DNA from 2 places in the Clostridium sp. DL-VIII genome. Region 2 is predicted to be linked to the other one. Evidence: a T-box and tRNA genes for the amino acid it is inferred to sense, from the RefSeq annotation. Region 2 holds a T-box; the other holds one or more tRNA genes.

Region 1 (9,465 bases), 250 kb from region 2:
TTAATAGCGTTAGATAATAAATTTAACATAATTCTCTCAATTTTATCTAAGTCAATTGCCATTTCTTTTTCCTCTGCATCAGTATCAAACACTAACTCAATGCCCTTATTCTCAGCATAATCCACAACTGACAGAGTTATACCTTCAACAACGTTTACTATATCATGATTATGTAAGTCAAGTTTAAAATAACCAGAATCAAATTTTGACATATCCACCAAATTATTCACAAGCCTTACAAGCCTGTAACAATTTTGCTTCATAGTCTTCAAATATTTACTTAATTTTGCTTCAATTGTATAGTTAATTAAAGCATTATCTGCTAAAGATAATAATTGAATAGCACCTAGTATAACATTTAAAGGTGTTTTAAGCTCATGGGATATGTTAGAGAAAAATTCAACCATCATTTTATTGTGTTCATTTGTTTCATTTATTACTTTTTTGTTCTCCAATACATTACGTTCAAGAGTATGCAATTGTTTTTTTAAAGTAATATCCCTAAACATAACCATAGCTGATGGCTTATTCTTGTACATGCAAAAACAATTTGTGACTTCAATATCAATGATTTTCCCATCCGTCCTTAACATTTTGCTTTCAGTAAATGGAGTACTTAGCTTATTATATATTGCATTATTAATTCTATCATAAGCTGAATTTCTAGTTTCTTTAACCATTATTGTTTCTACATCCAATCCTATAGCATCGTTAACTTTCTCTAGCCCCATAAGCTCTGCCATTCTTTTATTGGCAAATATAAATTTATTGTCATTAATAACAAAAATAGCGTTATCTGAATTATTTATTATCATGTTAAAACATTGTTCATTTCTATATAAAATCTCTTCGAATTGTTTTAATTTATCATCAGCTAAACCCAAATCATAATTTAAATCATAATATGGCTTTTTTAAGCCTGTTTCAACAATTCCCTTGTATAAGAAATACACAGCAATAACTTTAATTATATGCCCTACGACAGTTCTCCACTCACCCCAAAACACATAGCTTGTAAAAAACATTTCAGTTATTGCTGATAATATAAAAAAAGATTCAATACAAAAAAATAAATATCTATCTATTTTTGCTTTTAATCTAAAATAAATGACAGCCGTACTTAAAAACATTATAGAAATTATGTATTCACTGATTATCTTAAATGGTGTTAAACCAATTTTTCCAATATAGCAAGTAGGAAATATATTAAAAATTACTATTGATAATAGTAAAGATATACTAATGCAAATATATATTATCAACATACCGTAAGCACTAAGTTTCTTACTAGGTTTTAATATGTAATTTAATGAAATTAAACCTGTAAAAGCCTCCAAATACCTTGCAGCGATCCATAATTGAGCTGAAATATCCATATTATTAGCATTATCTAAAAATGGCATTCCTTGATACATTAATAGATGAAATATTCCAATTACAGCTACGAAAAAACAACCGGTACCAAGAATAAGTATTGAATTATTTCTATTTATGCCATACGTATTAAACGTAAACACAAATACTAATATAAACATAACATTAATAAATAGTTCAATTGCTGTGTGAAAGAATAGATTACTGTGCAAATTGATTATTAATAAGAATACCATAAAAATTAAAAATATACTCCATTCTATTAACAGCTCAAATTTTGTGTTTTTTAATTTTTCTTCAAATTTCATCATATGCCTCATAATTTCCCTCCAAATATTGTTTATTATTTAACTTCTTTTGCTTCTTAATAGCAATTTTACTATATTACTTATAATTTGTAAAGTTTTTACTTTTTATTCAATATTTGTAGTTTTATTAAAGATAAGTTAAATAAATACATGTTTTAAATATACTTTATGCATTTTTCATTTTTATAAGAAATAACTGCCACACAATTAATATTAATTGTAGGGCAGTTATTTTCATATATTTGATGTTGCTTTATTAAGTTTTGTTGAATTAGAAGATAAAGTATATTTACTTTCAATATCAATATTAGATAAATTCAATTAAGTTAAGAAAATGCTTATTGCTATATTCTCATTTTCTCTCAAATTGAAGATTTACTTCTATTTTCAGATCTTAAGGCTAAAGTAACTACAGTGCCTATAATACATAATCCTCCAATTACTTCGAACATCCCCAATGGAACATGTAACCAAAATACTGATACAATAGTGGCTGATAATGGTTCTGCACTTCCTAGCAAACTAGCATCAGTTGGTCCAATATATCGTAAACTATCGATATACAAATAAAATGGAATCAAAGTACCAAATATGACCACAAATACTACATATGCACCAGAAATTAAAGACCAATTTTGACCATACATCTGCCATGGTGGATTTATTAAACTCAGCCCAATTCCTCCTATAATCATCCCCCATCCTACAACAATAACAGCCCCCCATTTTTCAAGTAATGTTTTCGGATATAATGTATAAAATGCGAGGGCAATAGCTGATCCAACTCCCCAAGCAACTGCTGATAATGAAATAGTAAGTCTTTGAAACGTCCCGTTTGTTACTAGAAGAAATGTTCCCAAAATTGCTAAACAAACTGCAATATTTTCATATAAACTTGGAATCTTTCTGAATCGTATTGCTAAATATATTACTATAAACATTGGAGCTAAATACTGCAACAATGTAGCTGTAGCTGCATTTCCTGATTCAATAGACATAAAATAAGCATATTGTACTCCAAGCATCCCAACTATTCCAAATATTAATATACTTACCCTTCCAGTACTATCATTCAAAATTGACCAAACTTTATATTGCCTATTGTTCTTAATACCAGCAAATAAAAGTAATAGTATACCTGTTATTATCATTCTTACTGTGACTAACCAACCAGGCTGAAAGCCCTCATTTTGAAAAAGCTTTTGTGCAACGGTACCAGATACTCCCCACAAGGTAGCCCCGATAATGGCCATTATATATCCTTTATAACGTAAATGCTGCATAACTTTTAACTCATCTCCTATCTCCATAAATTGAGTATTTTCTTTATTATTCTTTTTTAAGTTAATAGTGTTGATATATTGACTTATTTAAATAAATCTGTAATAATTCTAATATTATTTCAAATATATAACAATTACTATATTGTCAAAGATTAAAACTATATTAGCGAGATGATAAAGATGCAAGCAACAAAAATAGAAGTAAACGATGATTTACAGGAAACATTAAAACATGGTTCTAATGATTTCCCAATAGCAATTTATACTGATAAATTTAATCTATTCGAAGAAGGATATATCAGATGGCATTGGCATAAAGAAATACAATTCTCATATTCACTTTATGATAAAGTAGTTTTCTTTATTGAGGATGAAAAGATAATTTTATCGCCTAATGAAGGAGTTATGATAAATTCAAATGTACTTCATCAAATTAAGCCATATACCACTAATAATTGTATGATGTTTTCTATTGATTTCAATTCAACTTTAATAGGAGGTGCCGAACTGTCGCTTATTGAAAAGAAATATTTAACTCCAATTATTAAAAATAGAAACTTAAAATACATCTCTTTAAAACCTAATATTCCATGGCAAAAAAGCATACTAAAACATTTAAAAAAGGTATTTACCTTATCTCATGAAAAACCATATGGATATGAATTAGAAATGCGAAATTATTTAAGTATTGCTTGGTTAAATCTAATTAAAGAAATGAAAAATGAAATAAATAGTTCACCACTTACAATGTCAAATGATGATGAACGTGTAAAATTAGCGATGCAATATATACACAAATACTATACACATAATATTTTGTTAGATAACATTGCAATGGCTGCACATATCAGTAAAAGTGAATGCTGCCGCTGTTTTAAAAGACTTTTAAATGTAACACCTTTTGAATATTTAATTGAATACAGAATTTCAAAGGCATCAGAACTGCTTGTAAAAAGTGAGGCTCCTATTTCTAATATTGCCCTTGACGTAGGATTTAATGGAATAAGCTACTTTGGAAAAATATTTAAGAAACATACAAACTATACACCCTCTGAATATAGAAATAAATATTCTGGATATAAGTTAACTTAGAGCAAAAGCTTAGTAAAATAAGAGATAAACCTTTGTCTGCCTACTTTATTTGATCAAGAAATACCTTAATATCTCTACTAAAGTCTTTAATGCCACATAACTCGCTTATTTAAATAAAAGTGTAATTCTTAAACCTATGTCTGACTCGTATTCATCCATCATATGTGTTATGATAAACATATTATATGAATCAAAAAAACAAGCTCTAAAATAAAGGTATTTCACATAAGGCACATGAAAGAAAATAATAGACCAAAGATGTGACGCATATTTTGCGTTAGGCAAGGACGTAAATTCTGCTCATAGCGGGTCTATTAATAAAATTTGCTGACGCAGTATAACACAAAATAGGCAAGCATACTGGTCTGTTATTTTTTTGATTGTGCCCAACATGTCGAAAATTATATTGAGATTAATAATATATTTTATGGAAGGTGGTTTTTATGAATTTTATTTGGGATGGCAGTTTATCTATAGGAATTGATAATATTGATAATCAACATAAAGAATTGTTTAATTGTATTGATAAATTATTAGTGTCTATTGAAAATCTGAAAAGTGATGATGAAGTTATTAAGACTTTAAAATTTCTTGAAGATTATGTAATTAAACATTTTAATGAAGAGGAAGAAATTCAAAGAAAAACAAATTATCCTCTGCTTGATATACAACATATACAACATGAAAATTTCAAAAATGATCTTAAAGAGTTTAAAAGAGTATTTGAGACACATGGCGCTTCAACTCTATTAGCTTTAAATATTCAACAAAGCTTAATTGATTGGCTTAAAAATCATATAATGAATCTTGATAAAGACTTAGGAGATTTCTTGATTGAAATCGGATATAATAAATAAAATTTATTCTTGATATTTTATACTTATTATGCCTAATTTCTATCATTTTTTTCTTCAACACATAAACCACATTTACACAAAAAAACAACACACGATTCGGCTATTTTTCCGAAATAATCGTGTGTTAATTTTCTATATCACCTACGATATATATTGTGTTGGTGCAGGTAACGGGACTTGAACCCGTACGTTATTCAACACACGCCCCTCAAACGTGCCTGTCTGCCAATTCCAGCACACCTGCAAATACCGTTAACTCCTTAATAATAATTCATTTTAATAAAAAATTCAAGCAAAATTTTTTAAATGTTTTCATTATATATTGATTTCACGATTGCTATCCAAATTTATTATAAAAAATAATATACTTAGATACAATATATAAACTTCCACTTCATTCATTCACTTATAATTTTAAATATACTTCTGCACTAGACTTAAATGTATCTGTTTTAGGTCGATATACACTTAAGTTTAGCTTACATATTTTGTATCCATATAGATAAACAAATTAAAAATTCAACTTATATATAGAATGTTTATGCATTTAAGTTAAACTTTTGTGTATACCTAAATCAGAAATTACATACATATTTGTGCAAGAGGCATTTGAAATTGAGCTGCTTAAGGTTCTTAAGCAGAAAACCCAAATCTATGATTTGGTGTGAATCGCTTACTCAGCGAACGAATGTGAGTCGAGTTTCCTCTGAGGGTTGTTCCATTTACTGCTTGTCATGAACTTGTTTCAGGAACATGCAGGGATGGGCACAACCTTCCACTTAGAACCTTCCAGCGAAAATTTCATAAGTCCTCTGGAAGAAATATGTATGTAATTTCGGTAAGATATCACATAAGTTCAAGGTCAAAGTTGTCTATTTATAAGTGTGCTAATTTAAAAATTTTACGCTCCATAAACTTTTGGTTAATTCTAGTACTTTATCTACATCAAAATAGCTTTTCTTATCTCTATAAAGATATTCGTATATATGATAATAAGTATTTACTTTATCTACGTATTTTTTTGTTTCTCCAAAAGGTATATAATCTATACTCTTTCCGTTTGATGAATATTTTTCATCTATAAGCCATGATTGCACATTAGATGGACCTGCATTATATGCTGCGATTGTCAAATCCAAATCCTTATTAAAGGTATCATTTAATCTTCGAAGATACCAACAGCCCATTCTAATATTATATTCCTCATTATATAGATCTTCTTTAGAAAATGTACCATATCCCATTTCATTGGCAGCCCATTCTCCTGTTTCTACTGTTATTTGCATAAGTCCCACCGCATTCTTATGTGAATGAGCATCATCATCAAATTTACTTTCAGTCTTTATCACTGCTAGTACTAATAGTGGATCTAAATTATACTGTGAACTATATTTATCTACATATTCCTGATACTTATAAGGAAAGAACTTTTCCTTTATCAAATATCTAGAACCTAGTCCTATTACTATTATTGCTATTAATATGAGTATTAGTGAATAAAAGATCTTTCTTATAAATCTCATCATCTTCTCCTTAACTTAGCATAATAATTTTATAAAATCGATCAAATCATAAACTTGTTTTTGTGTTTCAACAAGATCATTATTATTATCAATAATAATATTGGCAAACTCTTTTTTTTCTTCCATGGACATTTGAGAATTTATCCTGCTTACTGCATCAGCTTTACTTAATTTATCTCTGTTCATAACTCGTTGAATCTGGACTGAATTATCGGCATATACAAGTATAATATAGTCCATTTCGTTATGCATATTATTTTCAATTATAGTTGGTGCATCTAATATTATTATCTTTCCACCCTTTTTTTCTAACTTCTCTATTTCCTCTTCTATAGCTTCTTTAATGTATGGCATTATAATGCTTTCATATTTTACCCTCTGCTTTGGAAATCTAAAAATATGGTTTCCAAATTCTTTTCGCCTAAATTCCCCTCTCCAATCAAAGAAACCTGCTCCGAATTGCGCACGGACCATTTCTAATATTTTAGGATTTTTCTCAAGAACTTCCTTAGCTATAGCGTCTGCATCTATAATTTTAAATCCTTCAGCTTTCAAAATATTGGATACAGTACTTTTTCCTGTACCAATTCCACCTGTTAAACCAATTTTAATCATTTTTTTATAAACCACCCTTTGTTCAGTTAGTAGTTATGAGTTAAAAATTATGAGTTAATTATAAAATCCCATTGCTTTTCTTTTAAACTCTTAACTCCTATCTTATAACTCTTAGCTAATATGTTATTCCATCATTGCATATATAACAAAACTTATAAGTAGTACATTTAATCATAAACTCATTAAATATTACTTCGCTTCGTACCAAGTTTTACCGAAGTTAACATCTACATCGAGTGCTACTTTTAGCTTAATTGCATTTTCCATTTCGTCTGCAACTAATTTTTTAACCTCTTCAAATTCGTCTTTCTTAACATTTAGTATAAGTTCATCATGAACTTGAAGTATCAATTCACTTTTTAACTTCTTTTCATTTAATTTGTTATATACATTAACCATTGCAAGCTTTATTATATCAGCTGCGCTCCCTTGAATTGGAGCATTCATTGCCAATCTATCTCCTAGAGCTTTTACAATTTTATTTGAAGCTTTTATTTCTGGTATGAATCTTCTTCTATTTAAAATTGTTAATACATATCCCTTTTCCTGAGCTTCTTTAACTACATTCTCTAAGTATTCTTTTATCTTAGGATATCTTTCAAGATAAATTGCCATATATTCTTCTGCTTCTTTTTTACTAATCTTCAAGTCTTCCGCTAAACTAAACGCACTTATTCCGTATACTATTCCAAAGTTTACAGCTTTTGCTCTACTTCTCATTATAGAAGTAACTTCATCCACTGGAACTTTGAATACTTCTGAAGCTGTCTTTGTATGAATATCACTATGGTGCTTAAATGCATCTATCATATTCTCATCTCCTGCAATATGTGCTAAAACCCTTAATTCTATTTGAGAATAATCGCAGGAAATTATAGTATCAGTCTCTTCCATAGGTATAAACACTTTTCTTATTTCTCTTCCCATTTCATATTTAATAGGAATGTTTTGTAAATTAGGCTCTGTACTTGATAATCTTCCTGTTGTAGTTACAGTTTGATTAAAATTAGAATGTATACGTCCATCCTTATCAATTACATTTTTTAATCCTTCTACATATGTAGAATTGATTTTTGTAATTTGTCTGTAATACATTATTTTAGCTATTATCTCATGCTTATCCATTAATTTTTCTAAAACTTCTTGATTAGTTGAATATCCTGTCTTTGTCTTTTTAATCACTGGTAAATCTAACTTTTCAAATAATATCTTACCTAACTGCTTAGGTGAACTTATATTAAACTCTTCTTCTGCTAATTTATATATATCACTCTGAGTTTCTTCAATTTCTTTTTTAAATTTTATCTGTAATTCATCTAACATACCTTCATTTATGTTAAATCCAATACTCTCCATGGATGATAGCACATAAATAAGAGGATGTTCAACTTCATAATAAAGTTTATCCATATTTTCTTTATGAAGGCTTTCTTTTAATTCTTCATAAATCACTGGTAAATAGCTGCAAAGAACTCCTTTTATATTTGGATCATTTTCATTTGGATTTTCTCCAATATAATGATTAACAAGTTCTAATATTTCATACTTACTCTTAGATGAATCAATTAAATAAGCCGCTATTGCAGTATCAAAATCAAAGCCTTTAATTTCAATATTATTTTTATTTAAAAAGGTAACTAAATTTTTTCCGTTATGTATTACCTTTTTAATACTTTCATCTTCCATTAAAGCTTTTAATACATCTAATGCTTCTTCTTTATTTTTAGAACTTATTTCTTTAAAATTTATTATATTTCCAATGTTCTCTTCTCCAAGAATCAAAAGATCAAGTTCTAATTTTGAAAATACAGATGCATCACTTAAAGAATAATCAATATAAATTCTATCCTTTTTCTTTGAAAATAATTCCTTCATATTTTCAATTGTATCTATAGTTTTTACTTCAACCTTTGATTCTTCTGAAACTGTATCATCTTTAAACTTATTTAAAATTGATTTCATTTCCAGCTTCATAAGCATCTTTTTTATTTCTAATATATTTTCTTTTCCATTAGAATTTATATCTTCTATGGTCAATTCAATTGGAACTTCCCTCATTATTGTAGCAAGCCTTTTAGAGAATACTGCCTGCTCAGTATTACTTTCCAAATTTTCCTTTAGTTTTTTTCCTGCAATATTATCTATATTCTTTAGAACTTCCTCTATAGAACCATATTCCTTAATTAACTTAAAGGCAGTCTTTTCTCCTACACCTGGAACTCCTGGAATATTATCTGATTTATCTCCCATAAGCCCTTTAACATCTATAAATTGATGTGGAGTTACTTCAAACTCATTTATAAATGCTTCTTCATCATATACGGCTGTCTCACTAACTCCCTTTTTAGTAATTACAATCTTAGTTCTCCCAGATGCCAGTTGAAGTGCATCTTTATCTCCTGTAACTACAAAT
Region 2 (9,465 bases):
ATCCTTTATATTAAATTCTGAATTACTTTCATGTTTTACTTTTTTACCCTCAGCATCTAAATCAACATTTATATTAGCTTTTGTTTCTCCACTTTTAGTATTAGTTTCAAATTCATTAGAAAAAGATAATACTTTCACATCTCCTTTTGCTGCTTCTAGCTTTATATTCCCTTTGAAAACTTCTTTTTCCTTCATAGTCTTAAAAACATCGTATAATACTTTAATTTTATTCATTTATAACGCCTCCTAATATTTTCAAGAAAACTCTACTCGCATCCATTGTCTGCTTAAGTATCTTAGTATTTTTCCTTGATGTTATGAGTTCATTATAAAATCCAACTTTAAAAATCCCTTAAAACAATTTTAAAAATTTTATAAAAAAATATAAAAAAAATGTAAAGGTAAATCTACTTTCAAGCATACTTATATCAATAGTTTATATACAGGTTATTATCTATAAACTTATTTTTTATAAATTGCCAATGTATCTTCAAGTCTTCGGATGACTTCTAATCTAATATTTTCTGGTTCAAGACATTCACATTTATCACCAAAGTGAAGTATGATACTATACCAATAATCATCTTCTACAAATGGAAGGTAAGCTATAAATTTATTATTTTTGAAAGGCTCAACATTGTCTTTCCCACAAAATTCTATCATTAAATCTTTTATTGATTCATCAATAAGAACTTTAATTCTAATAATTTCTCTATCTGTTCCAAATGGTTCATTAAGGGATTCATAATCAAACTCTCTTAAAAAAAATTTTTCATTAAGTACTTCAAGCGATGACATATGGGATAGTCTAAAAACTCGAAAATCCTTTTTGGTAGTGCAGTAGCCATGGATGAACCAGTTTAAATTTTTAAAGAATAATTTATATGGTTCGATTTTTCTTTGACTCTTATTACCCACTCGATCAAAATAATTAAAAGATATAAATTTATTTTCACGAATAGCAATTTTGATTTTTTGAACATATAGTTTTGTGGTTTTATTTTCAAACCAAGGGGAATGATCAATAGCAACTTGGTCAGATTTTGATTCAATATCTTTAATTTGTTCTGCTGGAACTAGACCTTTCACTTTTGCAATTATATTAATTATTTCTTCACTTGGAAGGAGTGAATGAACACTCCCAAGTCCTATTAATAGCTCTGTTATATCTGAAATTGTAAAGATCTTTTTTTCTATCTTATATTCTTCCATAATACTAATACCGCCGTTAACACCAGGATAAGAAATAATCGGAATACCTGCTAAGTTTATTGTTTCTATATCTCTATATATTGTTCGCGGTGTGACTTCAAACATCTCAGCAAGCTTTGTGGCACTTACTTTTCTATGTTCAAGCAATACCATAATAATTGATATTAATCTAGCAATTTTCACTTATACCACCTCAAATAAAATATTTTTGACATTAATATAAAACCATGACATACAGTTGTCAAGGTTTTGTATGTTATTATAAACCCAACAAGATGATAATAATAAAATATACAAATAGATGCTTAGCAAATTAAGCGGTATCTATGAATAATAATTTTAGAAGGAGAAATAAATTTATGAATAAATCAAGGACAGTTTTAGTTACAGGAGCTAATCAAGGAATTGGCTTTGAAACAGCCAAAGAACTTGGAGCTATGGGGTTTACAGTACTTCTAGGAGCTAGGAGCAGTGATAGAGGTAAAGAAGCTGAAGAAACTCTTGTAAAAGAAGGGATTAAGGCACACTTTGTTCTGCTTGATGTAACAAAGCAGGATACTATTGATAAAGCTGCAACATTTATAGAAAATAATTACGGTTCTCTTGACGTTCTTATCAATAATGCCGGGATAGCTGTCGAGAAAGGAAGACAACCAAGCCAGTTGGATACTCAAGACCTAAAGGAAACTTTTGAGACAAATTTCTTCGGATTGTTTGCTGCTACTAAGGCTATGCTTCCATTATTAATGAAATCTACTGCAGGCAGGATAGTAAATATATCTAGTGGAAGAGGTTCATTTGCAAACAATCTCAAGCCTGTTGACAAAAGCCTAAACGCCTTGGCTTACAATACTTCCAAATCTGCTGTTAATATGCTTACATTAACTTTCTCAAAAGAACTAATCGACACTAATATTAAGATTAATTCAGCAGCTCCCGGCTACACAATTACGGCAATTAACGACTTCAAGGGCCACAGGACTGTTCAGCAGGCTGCAGAAATTATAGTGAAACTTGCGACTCTAGATGAAAATGGCCCTACAGGTGGATTTTTCGATGAAAATGGAACCGTTCCATGGTAAAACATAATGCTAAATCATCAACATGAATTAAAATTAAGGCAAAGGTGTTAAATCGATAAAAGTATAAGCTAAATTAGGCTAAAAAATAGAAATCCCTTTTAAGGGATTTCTAAAAATTCAATTAAAGAAAGAAAAGTACTAATGCTTTTTCATCCTAACTATTAACTTTCAACTAACCTTTACATTACATTTTGAGGAGTTCCCTTTAGCCATTTTTCAATATTGTCAAAAACAATAACAGCTCTCTTTTCAAAAGCTTCTGCTGTAGCGAAAGCAACGTGAGGTGTTACTATTAAATTCTTTGCTCCAAATAATACATGGTTAGTAGGAATTGGAGGTTCAACTTCAAATACATCTACCCCTGCCCCTGCTATTTTTTCGCTGTTTAAAGCTTCCGCAAGAGCTTCGCTATCTACAACAGGTCCTCTTGCTGTATTAATTAAAATTGCATTTTTCTTCATTAAAGATAGGTTCTCTTTATTTATTAATCCCTTAGTATTTTCATTTAATGGAACATGAAGTGATACAATATCACAAGTTGACATTAATGTATCTAAATCCACAAATTTAACTCCTTCTATTTCCTTTTTAGTTCTACTATAAGCATATACTTCACATCCAAAAGCCTTGGCAATCATTGCTGTTCTAACACCTATTGCACCTGCACCAACAATTCCAAATTTCTTTCCTGCTAATTCAAAACCAACAAGTCCATTTTTAGTTCCACCTTCTCTTGTTACCTTATCACAAGGTATTATATTTCTATACAGAGAAATCACCATTCCAAATACTAAATCCGCAACCGCAACTGTTGAATAGCCTGCACAGTTACATACCGTAATGTTTCTTTCTTTGCAATAATCCATAGCAACATGATCCACCCCAGTAAAAGCTACACATATCATTTTCAAATTTGGACAATTTTCAATTACTTCTTTTTTATATGGAAGATTAGAAAGCACTACAGCATCAGCATCTTTACTTCTCTCTATTAGAGTTTCAGTATCCTCTACTCTTGTATCATAATATATTACATCTAACTTATCGCCTAAGGTATCCTTTGCCATTCCCAATAATTTTTCCTTGCTTATCCCTAATGGTTCTAAGATTACTAATTTCATTTTTATCCATCTCCTATTCATATCTCGTGTACTTACCTGTACACTTCCTAAAATGATATTATTTTGCAAGTTTTTTATTTTTAATAACTTTAACTCCATTACTTGTTCCAATAATAATATAATTACACATATTTATAAATAAACCAACTTCTAAAACTCCAGGTATTTCTTTAACTTCACTATAAATTTTACCTATATCTATAGGCTTTCCTATGTGTAAATCAACAATGTAATTACCATTATCAGTTATAAAAAACTCATTTGATTTCATTCTTGTTATAGGACTTAAAGAATATTCTTTAAGTTTTCTTATTACATGTGTATAGCCATATGGTAATACTTCAACTGGCAAAGGAAATTCACCTATACTGTCTACTAATTTACTATCATCCATAATCCATATTACTTCTTTAGCTAAATTAGCAACAATCTTTTCTCTAAATAATGCTCCTCCACCTCCTTTAATTGCACTAAATCCCATATCTATTTCGTCAACACCATCAATTGCTAAGTCAATTCTATCTATTTCATCTATTTTAACTAATGGAATCTTCAATTCTTTTGCTAACTTCTCAGTACCTTTTGAAGTTGCAACTGCTTTTAAATCCATTCCACTTTCAACCAGTTCTCCAACCTTTTTAATCATGTAATATGCTGTAGAACCAGTTCCTAATCCTAATATCATTCCATTTTTTATATATTCTGTTGCTTTTTCTGCAGCAATTCTTTTTGCCTCCATACTTACCTCCTAATACCCTAAAGCTTTACATGTTCATAAACAATATTTCCATATAATAAAATATTGTTTAAATTATCAATCTCTTCTGTTTCCATTCTCATCGAAATTCTTTTTTAATTCCTTCTCAACAGGAAAAATAGATACAATTACTATAATCGTTTGTATGATAATTAATGTAAAATTAATTATTCCTTGAACTTTATCATCTAGTATAATTCCAATTATACTAAAGCCAATAGATACAACTAACATTATTAAGCCTAGTTTTGTCCATAACTTGCCACAGTATTTATGAGCAAATTCCCAAGTCTCTTTACTTTTCATTGACCTTGAAGTTCTATAACCATAAAACCCATTAATATTTTTAGGACTATGTTCTTTAAACTTCACGCCAAAAAACAGCATTATGATTGGAATAATTAAATTGCAGACAAATATAACTATTTTAATTCCCATATACCCCTCCAAAATTTATACTGAATATTTTGTATGGATTACAATTCTACCTCTTGTAAACTCATCTTAAAGGTATTTCAATAGTACTAAAGTTCCAATTCATTTCTTTCAATTCTATAAAAGTATATCTAACATATTAAATTATACGCTTATATTATTATTTTTTTAATATGAAATTAAAATTTTCATGAATGATCCATTCCTCAATACATGTTATTGACTTTTTTTAGCTTATTAATATATAATGATATTAAATTTTATATTACGTGCTATGAATAGGAGTATTAGTAATAAATATATCTTAAGAGAGCTGTTGTTAGACATTTTATTCTGTCTTAGGTGCAAAACAGTGATGTGTTATTATGAACTTGCCTAGGAGCTTACTTGCCAAAAGCAAGTACGGTAATACCGTTATAATATCGAGTGAGAAGAATCAATTTATTTGTTCTTCTAATTAAGAGTGGTACCACGGAAATTACGCTTTCGTCTCTTTTATTTAAGAGATGAAAGCCTTTTTTTAGTTAACTGTTAACTGATTAAGTTAGCTTTATATTATTAAAATTATAAAAATTTTCTACGCAGTTATTCAGATAATATTTTACAATTGTTAGAGATCGCGCAGTGATCTCCTCCTTCAACTGTAAACTGTTAACTGTTAACTGTTAACTGATTAAGTGGAGGTTGTTATGTCAAATTACGGAACTAAAATCGATGAAAAATGGCAAAAAATATGGGAAGAAAATGAAACTTATAAGTTTAATCCTGAAAATTCAGCTAAGAAGCTTTATACACTTGAAATGTTCTCTTATCCATCAGGTGCTCAGCTTCATGCCGGCCACTGGTTTAACTATGGACCAACTGATTCATGGGCTAGACTTAAAAGAATGCAAGGCTACAATGTATTCCAGCCAATGGGGTTTGATGCTTTTGGATTACCAGCAGAAAACTATGCAATAAAAACTGGTATACATCCACAAGATTCTACTTTAAAAAATATTGAAACAATGGAAAAGCAATTAAAATCCATGGGAGCTATGTTCAACTGGGATAATGAAGTTGTTACCTGCCTTCCAGATTACTATAAATGGACTCAATGGTTATTCTTGAAACTTTATGAAAAAGGATTGGCTTACAGAAAGAAAGCTCCTGTAAACTGGTGTCCATCTTGTAATACAGTTTTAGCTAATGAGCAAGTTATTGATGGAGTTTGCGAAAGATGCAGCACAGAAGTAGTAAAGAAAGATCTTACTCAATGGTTCTTTAAAATAACAGATTATGCTGATGAGTTACTTGATAAATTAGATGATTTAGATTGGCCTGAAAAGACTAAATCTATGCAAAAGCACTGGATTGGGAGGTCTTTCGGAGCACAAGTTACCTTCAAGGTAAAAGATTCAGATTTAAAATTTGATGTGTTTACTACAAGAGTTGATACTTTAAATGGAGTTACTTATGTAGTTTTAGCTCCTGAAAACAAATTAGTAGATGAATTAACATTGCCTGAATATAAGGATGCTGTAGAAAGCTATAAAGAAGCGGCAGCTAAACAATCTGAAATTGAAAGACAATCCGTTACAAAGGAAAAAACAGGAGTATTCACTGGATCTTATGCGATAAATCCTATCAACGGTAAAGTAGTTCCTATTTGGATTTCTGACTATGTATTAGCTACTTATGGTACTGGGTGCGTTATGGCAGTTCCTGCTCATGATGAAAGAGACTTTGCTTTTGCAACTAAGTTCAATTTACCGATTGAAAGAGTTATAACTGATAAAGAAAATACTGATCCTAAGCTTCCATACTGCGAACATGGAATACTTGTTAACTCAGGTAAATTTGACGGTTTAGAAACAGATGAAGCTAAGAAGAAAATAGTTGAAGAACTAGAAAAAGATAAGTTAGGTGAAATGAAGGTTAACTTCAGACTAAGAGACTGGTTAGTATCAAGACAAAGATACTGGGGCGCTCCAATTCCAATTATCTACTGCGATGATTGTGGCATAGTTCCAGTACCTGAAAAAGATCTTCCAGTAAAACTTCCTTATGATGTTGAATTTACTCCAGATGGTAAATCACCACTTAGTAAATCTGAAGAATTCATAAATACTACTTGCCCTTGTTGTGGAAAGCCTGCAAAGAGAGAAGCAGATACTTTAGATACCTTTGTATGTTCTTCATGGTACTATTTAAGATATGCAGATAATAAAAATACAGATGCACCTTTTGACCCTGAAAAAATCAATAAGGTACTTCCTGTTGATAAATATGTTGGTGGACCGGAACATGCATGTATGCATTTATTATATGCAAGATTTGTAACAAAAGCTTTAAGAGATGCTGGTTACTTAAACTTTGATGAACCATTCTTAAGTTTAACTCACCAAGGCTTGATCTTAGGACCAGATGGACTTAAGATGAGTAAATCAAAAGGAAATACAATTTCTCCTGATGATTATATTAAAGAATATGGTGCTGATGTATTTAGAATGTACTTAATGTTTGGTTTTGGATACACTGAAGGCGGAGCTTGGAGTGACGATGGAATTAAATCCGTAGGTAAATTCGTAGATAGAATCGAAAGAACTTTAGAAACTTGTAGAGAAGCCATAGCTTCAACTGAAAATACAAAGGATTCTATTGATTCTCCTGAAAAAGAATTAAACTTCTGGAAGCATACAGCTATAAAAGGTGTTACTGAAGACGGAAATAAAATGCAATTTAACACTGCAATAGCAAGACTTATGGAATTTACAAATGCAGTCAGTAAGTACCTTCAAGAAGAAGTTAAGAATACTAAGTTCTTAAAAGAAACTGTAAGTGATTTCTTAAAATTACTTGCTTCATTTGCTCCTCACTTTACTGAAGAACAATGGAGCTTACTTGGAAATACTTCAACAATCTTTAATCAAAGATTACCAGAATTTGATCCTTCTGCTTTAGTTAAAGATGAAGTTGAAATTGCCATTCAAATAAATGGTAAGATAAAAGCTAAGATTAATATTCCTTCAAACTTAGATGAAGAAGGTATAAAGAAAGCTTCTCTAGAAAATGATACTATTAAGGAAAATACTGAAGGTAAAAATATAGTTAAAGTCATTGTAATCAAGGGAAGACTTGTAAATATAGTTGTAAAATAAAAATCAGACTATTTTATAGTAAATAACACAAAAGTAATAAGTTTAGACTAACTTGCTAAACTTATTACTTTTTTTGCTTACAATTTACTATTTATCTTTTGCCTGTAATTAATAATTCGATTAATTGTACTCTTAATATATATTGCGATTTGCAATGCACAGTTTACAGTAAATTTTTGATTGTAACATATATATTATTTAATATTTTCCGAAATCTCTATCGCTTAAAACTATTTTAGTATTCTTAGATGTTGATGATGTTTCACTAAATTCCATATCATTTACTCTATTGTAAGGCTGCTTAATAGCTTCATTATTTAGTTGAGTGCTTCTATCAATATTATTATTTTTTAATTTAAAAGTAGCAACCATATTATTAAGCATTTTAGCTTGACTTGAAAGTTCCTCACTAGCTGATGCACTTTCTTCAGAAGTTGCTGAATTTGTCTGTACCACTTGCGATACCTGTTCAATACCTACATTTATCTGAGCTACACCAGCTGCCTGTTCCTCTGAAGCTGCAGCTATTTCTGATACAAGAGTTGCCGCCTTTGATACTCCATCTACTATTTCATATAAAGCTTTTGCTGTATTGTTTGCAATTTCAGTTCCTTTTTCTGCTTTCTTTATAGATCCTTCTATAAGTGTTGTTGTTTCTTTTGCTGCATTAGCACTTCTTGCTGCTAAGTTTCTTACTTCTTCTGCTACTACAGCAAAGCCTTTTCCATGCTGTCCTGCCCTTGCAGCTTCTACAGCGGCATTAAGCGCAAGTATATTAGTTTGAAATGCGATTTCATCTATTACCTTTATTATTTTAGATATATTTGCAGAAGATTCATTTATTTTTCTCATAGATTCAAGCATTTCTCCCATATGCTTATTCCCTTCCTCTGCATTTTCTTTTACTGCTAGTGCAAGTTCCTTAGCTTCATTGGCATTATCGGAATTTTCCTTAATTTGTGCTGCCACTTCAGCCATAGATGATGTCAGCTCTTCAATAGCACTGGCCTGCTCCGTAGCCCCTTGTGATAAAACCTGACTGCCAGTTGAAACTTCATTTGCTCCTGAAAATACCTGATGTGATGCAGTATTTATTTCACTTATAACAGAATTTAGAGATTCTATTATCACATTTAACGAACTAGAAATTCCCTTAAAGTCTCCTTTAAATTCTCTTACAGTTTCAATATTAAGATCTCCCATTGAAATTTTTCCTGTAACTTCAGAAATTTCTTTAACAATTGTTCTTAAGCGTTCGCCTAGATTATTAATTGATTTTCCTAATAGTTCAAATTCTCCTTTATAATTTCCAGTAATCAGTACAGATAAATTCCCTTGGGACATTTCTCCCATTACACTAATAACTTCATCGATTGGCTTCACAATTACTTCTATTAATTCATTAATTCCTTGAATCATTTCTGCCCATGAGCCCTTGAATTTAGATGCATCCGCTCTTTTTGATAAATCGCCCTGTTTAATTTCATTGATTATATTTATCTGCTCCTTTGATATGTTTAGTAAATTAATTCTTAAATTATTTGCATATTCATTAACCAAACCATATCGTCCCTGGAATTTTTCAAGTTCAGTGGAGAAATCTCCTTCTGAATATTCTTTTAGTACTGCAAATAACTTTATAAATATTTCTATTGATATCCACATGGCATTATTTATAGAATCCGCCATTTCTTTGTAAACTCCTTTAAATTTAGAGC

The links. The T-box of region 2 lies ahead of leuS (leucine--tRNA ligase). A T-box ahead of a tRNA ligase gene usually reads a tRNA of that ligase, here a tRNA-Leu.
Region 1: it has a tRNA-Leu gene. The T-box ahead of leuS (leucine--tRNA ligase) is inferred to sense a tRNA for this amino acid. The anticodon was not compared.

The regions. Positions count from the first base shown of each region.
Region 1 covers NZ_CM001240.1:1,443,258-1,452,722, reverse strand. The annotation lists gene CDLVIII_RS06565 (MASE3 domain-containing protein) at 1-1,694, opposite strand, end outside; gene CDLVIII_RS06560 (DMT family transporter) at 2,045-2,992, opposite strand; gene CDLVIII_RS06555 (AraC family transcriptional regulator) at 3,146-4,057, shown strand; gene CDLVIII_RS06550 (bacteriohemerythrin) at 4,501-4,914, shown strand; tRNA gene CDLVIII_RS06545 (tRNA-Leu) at 5,074-5,158, opposite strand; gene CDLVIII_RS06540 (lytic transglycosylase domain-containing protein) at 5,802-6,437, opposite strand; gene coaE (dephospho-CoA kinase) at 6,453-7,052, opposite strand; gene polA (DNA polymerase I) at 7,242-9,465, opposite strand, start outside.
Region 2 covers NZ_CM001240.1:1,191,222-1,200,686, reverse strand. The annotation lists gene CDLVIII_RS05530 (hypothetical protein) at 1-234, opposite strand, end outside; gene CDLVIII_RS05525 (YafY family protein) at 463-1,395, opposite strand; gene CDLVIII_RS05520 (SDR family oxidoreductase) at 1,572-2,294, shown strand; gene CDLVIII_RS05515 (2-hydroxyacid dehydrogenase) at 2,474-3,415, opposite strand; gene rpiA (ribose-5-phosphate isomerase RpiA) at 3,474-4,154, opposite strand; gene CDLVIII_RS05505 (SdpI family protein) at 4,230-4,610, opposite strand; T-box leader at 4,873-5,104, shown strand; gene leuS (leucine--tRNA ligase) at 5,297-7,747, shown strand; gene CDLVIII_RS05495 (methyl-accepting chemotaxis protein) at 7,946-9,465, opposite strand, start outside.